Regions from separate parts of the Streptomyces griseoviridis genome, predicted to be linked through region 1. Evidence: riboswitches for the same ligand, from Rfam matches in the RefSeq annotation. Region 1 holds a riboswitch; the other holds the start of a gene.
What was found. Region 1 has a riboswitch for ZMP and ZTP ahead of DDJ31_RS23625 (glycine hydroxymethyltransferase). Riboswitches for the same ligand answer to the same signal wherever they lie in the genome.
Positions count from the first base shown of each region.

Region 2: another riboswitch for ZMP and ZTP. It lies ahead of DDJ31_RS28505 (bifunctional 5,10-methylenetetrahydrofolate dehydrogenase/5,10-methenyltetrahydrofolate cyclohydrolase); the one in region 1 lies ahead of DDJ31_RS23625 (glycine hydroxymethyltransferase).

Region 1 covers NZ_CP029078.1:5,455,841-5,458,031, reverse strand. The annotation lists gene DDJ31_RS23625 (glycine hydroxymethyltransferase) at 1-829, opposite strand, end outside; ZMP/ZTP riboswitch at 874-963, opposite strand; gene DDJ31_RS23620 (glutathionylspermidine synthase family protein) at 1,189-2,191, opposite strand, start outside.
Region 2 covers NZ_CP029078.1:6,573,027-6,575,217, reverse strand. The annotation lists gene DDJ31_RS28515 (hypothetical protein) at 1-209, shown strand, start outside; gene DDJ31_RS28510 (GNAT family N-acetyltransferase) at 168-746, opposite strand; ZMP/ZTP riboswitch at 831-917, shown strand; gene DDJ31_RS28505 (bifunctional 5,10-methylenetetrahydrofolate dehydrogenase/5,10-methenyltetrahydrofolate cyclohydrolase) at 939-1,805, shown strand; gene DDJ31_RS28500 (aldo/keto reductase) at 1,921-2,191, opposite strand, start outside.

The DNA.
Region 1 (2,191 bases):
TGTGGGTGGTCGTCGTCACGATCTGGGCGTGCGGGATGGGGTCGAAGTCGCCGGTGAGGACCTTGCCCGCGACGAGCCCCGCGAAGTGCGCCATGTCGACCATGAGGGTCGCGCCGACCTCGTCGGCGATCTCCCGCATGATCCGGAAGTTCACCAGGCGGGGGTAGGCGGAGTAGCCGGCGACGATGATCAGCGGCTTGAACTCGCGGGCGGAGACGCGCAGCGCCTCGTAGTCGATGAGGCCGGTGGCCGGGTCGGTGCCGTAGGAGCGCTGGTCGAACATCTTGCCGGAGATGTTGGGGCGGAAGCCGTGGGTGAGGTGGCCGCCCGCGTCCAGGGACATGCCGAGCATCCGCTGGTTGCCGAAGGCGCGGCGCAGCTCGGCCCAGTCGGCGTCGGAGAGGTCGTTGACCTGGCGGACGCCTGCCTTCTCCAGGGCGGGCACCTCGACCCGGGCGGCGAGCACCGACCAGAAGGCGACGAGGTTGGCGTCGATGCCGGAGTGCGGCTGGACGTAGGCGTGGCGGGCGCCGAACAGCTCGCGGGCGTGCTCGGCGGCGAGCGCCTCGACGGTGTCGACGTTGCGGCAGCCCGCGTAGAAGCGGCGGCCGATGGTGCCCTCGGCGTACTTGTCGCTGAGCCAGTTGCCCATCGCGAGGAGGGTGGCCGGCGACGCGTAGTTCTCCGAGGCGATCAGCTTGAGCATCTCGCGCTGGTCGGCGACCTCCTGGCCGATGGCGTCGGCGACCCGCGGCTCGACGGCGCGGATCACGTCGAGGGCGGCGCGGAAGGCGGTGGACTGGGGGGAGAGGGGCTGCTGCTCGGACATCAGGTCGGCCTCCGGATGGCGTGGCTGAAGCGGTCACGGTGTCACGGTTCGGCCCAGGCGCACGGCACTCGCTGACGTACAGGCCGCTCCCCGATGGTCGTTCCCATCCCAGCGCGCCAGTCACGGCCCGCGGCCAGCGTACCCGCCGCCCGCCGGGCGCACGGTCCGCAGTCCACCATGCGAGCGGGCCGCCGAACGGCGGGCGGGAAGGGCGACGGCGGGTTGCGGACGGGGAGGGGGACGGCGGGTTCCGGAGGGCGGGCGACCTGCCACCGGCGGTCGGCGCCCGGGCGCGGCGGCGGTACGGGCCGGTGGTCAGAGGATGACGTGCGGGATGGGGCGGCGGTACGGGCAGGTGGTCAGAGGATGACGTGCGGGACGAAGCGGGCGTACTCGTCGGTGATCAGCCCGGCGGACTCGCGGATGCCGAGGCCCGCGGGCTCGCCGTCGACGACCCAGGCGCCGAGGACGACGTGGTTGCCGTCGAAGGCGGGCAGCGGGGCGAGCGCCTGGTAGCAGTGACCGGGCGCGGGGGCGGCGGGAGGGCCGCCCGCCGGGTGGACGGTGACGCCCGCGCCCTCCCGGCCGAGGAGCGGCTTGGCGACGTACCCGGTGGTGGCGGCCAGCTCGCGGGGCCCGTCGAGGTGGGCGGGCAGCAGGTTGGGGTGCCCGGGGTTCAGCTCCCAGAGGATCGCGAGCAGCGCCTTGTTGCTGAGGAGCATCTTCCAGGCGGGCTCGATCCACAGGGTGGTGCCGGTGCCGCCGCCGTTGTCGAGGGTGTCGAGGACGTGTCCCGCGAACCGGTCGGTGGTGAGCCACTCCCACGGGTAGAGCTTGAAGCAGCTGCGGATGAACCGCAGCCGCTGGTCGACGAAGCGCCCGGACAGCGGGTCGAAGCCGATCTCCTCCATGGAGATCCACTCGGTCTCCAGGCCGGCCTGCTCGGCAGTCTCCTTGAGGTAGGCGACCGTCATGAGGTCCTCGCCGAGTTCGTCGTCCGAGGAGTGCGCGAAGTGCAGCGGGGCGCCGGGCGGCAGCAGCGGTGCCTGTCTGCGCCAGGCGGCGACGAGGCGTTCGTGCAGGGAGTTCCACTGGTCGGCGCCGGGGAATCGTTCCGTCATCCAGAACCACTGCGGGGAGGCGGCCTCGACGAGCGAGGTCGGGGTGTCGGCGTTGTACTCCAGCAGTTTGGCGGGCCCGGTCCCGTCGTGGCGCAGGTCGAACCTGCCGTACAGGGACGGCAGTTCGGCCCGCCGCCGCCAGGACTCGGCGACGGCGTCGGCGACCCGCGGATCGGTGATGCCGAGTTCGGCGAGGCGGCCGGCGGTGACGAGGTGGTCGGCGGCGGCGAGGCAGAGCGCG
Region 2 (2,191 bases), 1.1 Mb from region 1:
CGCTCGCCGCGGTGGCCGCGTGTGGAAGCGGGAGCCCGCCCGCTCCCGGGCCGCCCGTGTCGCCGGTGGACCTCTCCCTGCTCACCGTCGGCTCCCGGGCGGTCTCCGCCCGGCGCCTCGTGATCACGGCGCGCGTCAACGGCCAGGCGGTCGGCGCCACCACACGCTCACCCGCCATGGCGGCCCCGGTCACCCTCGACGTCCCCTGACCCGGCGGGCGTGACCGGGGAGCGCAGGCCGAGCCACTGTTCGGCGTCCCAGGCGTGGAACCGTTCCAGCTCGCCGAATCCCAGCTTCGCGGCGAGGCGCATCGAGCGGAGGTTGGCGGTCTGGGTGGCGAGCACCACCGGCTCATCGGGGAGGACACCGTCGAACCATCCGAGCACGGCGGCGCACGCCTCGGCCGCGTAGCCGAATCCCCACGCCCGCGGCAGGAACAGATAGCCGAGATCGGCCTTCCCGACGGCGACCGGGCAGCGGTGCCGGGTGTTCTCGGTGAGCGTGACCTGTCCGATCATCGCTCCGTCACGTTCGACGACGAAACGTCCTGGGCGCCGCTCGGGCGCCGCGGGCATCTCCCGCTCGATGTCGTCCCGTCCCCGGGGGCCACCGAGGTAGGTGTGCACCTCGGGCGAGGCGAACAGCTCGACGACCGCCGCCCGGTCCCGGGCCTCGGGCTCACGGACGACGAGCCGCCCGGTCCTGATCGATGCGGGCGGCCAGGCGACGGTTCCGAGGTCGGTCATGCCGCCCAGCCAATCAGCGGACCGGGGGGTGATCAAGGCCGGCGGAGCGAGCCGCCGCTCGGCGGGGACACCCCACTAGAGTGGCGTGCGGGCCGTGACTGGCGCTGAGGTGGAGCACCACCGGGGAGCGGCCCGCCGAACCGGTCGATGCCGTGCGCCTGGGCGAGTGGTCAACGACGCCTGGAGGCGACCATGTCCCGGACACGGACCGCACAGCTCATGGACGGCGCCGGCCTCGCCCGACGCGTCGTCGAGGAAGCGTCGGACCGAGCGGCGGAGGTCACCCGGCGGTCCGGTGCGACGCCCTGCCTGGCGACGGTGCTGGTGGGTGAGGACCCGGCATCCGTCACCTACGTGCGGATGAAGCGGGCCCGTTGCGCGAAGGCGGGCATCGAGTCCCGGCTCGTCAGCCTGCCCGCCGCCACGACGACGGCCGAGCTGGTGGAGACCCTCAGGTCGCTCTCGCGGGACACCGGAGTGCACGGCATCCTGCTTCAGCACCCCTGCGGCCCGCACATCGACGAGCGGGCGGCGTTCGAGGCCATCGCCCCGGAGAAGGACGTCGACGGGGTCACCATGAGTTCCTTCGGGGCGATGAGCTTCGGACTGCCCGGTTTCGCGTCGTGCACGCCGGGCGGGATCATGCGGCTGCTGGACGAGTACGACGTCGATCCCGCGGGCCGGCACGCCGTGGTCGTGGGCCGGAGCGCCATCCTCGGCAAGCCCGTCGGGATGCTCCTGCTCGCCCGGGACGCCACCGTCACCTACTGCCACTCCCGCACGAGCGATCTGGCGGCGACCGTGCGGGAGGCGGACATCGTCGTGGCGGCCGTCGGCCGTCCCCGGCTCATCCGGGGCGAGGACATCAAGCCGGGGGCCGTCGTGATCGACGCCGGGTACAACCCGGGCAACATCGGCGACGTCGACTTCGACACCGCCCGCCTCCGCGCCCGCCTCATCACACCGGTCCCGGGCGGAGTCGGCCCCATGACCATCGCGGTCCTGCTCGCACAGACGGTCACCGCGGCCACCACCCAACTCGGCCTGGTTCGGGGGTGAGTGAGGGCGGGGCGCCTTGACGGTGCCGGTCGGTGCCGCGCGGGCGGCCGGTCCGACACCCCCCGTCGACAACCGCTACCTCCACGATGCCCCACATCGCCGCAGGACGCCCCCCTCACCGCCGCCGCTGATCCCCCCGCAGCTCGAAGTCCCCGTAGCTGTTGTCGACGGGGTTGACCGTCACCCCGGGGGCCACGATCTCGTCGATGGCGTCGAGTACGTCCGTCGGGAGGGTCACGTCGGCGGCCGGCAGGAACGCCTCCAGTTGGTCCATCGTGCGCGGGCCGATGATCGCCGAGGTGACGCCGGGGTGGTTGAGGACGAAGGCGACGGCCAGTTCGATCAGGGAGAGGCCGGACTTCGCGGCCAGCGCGGCGAGTTGTTCG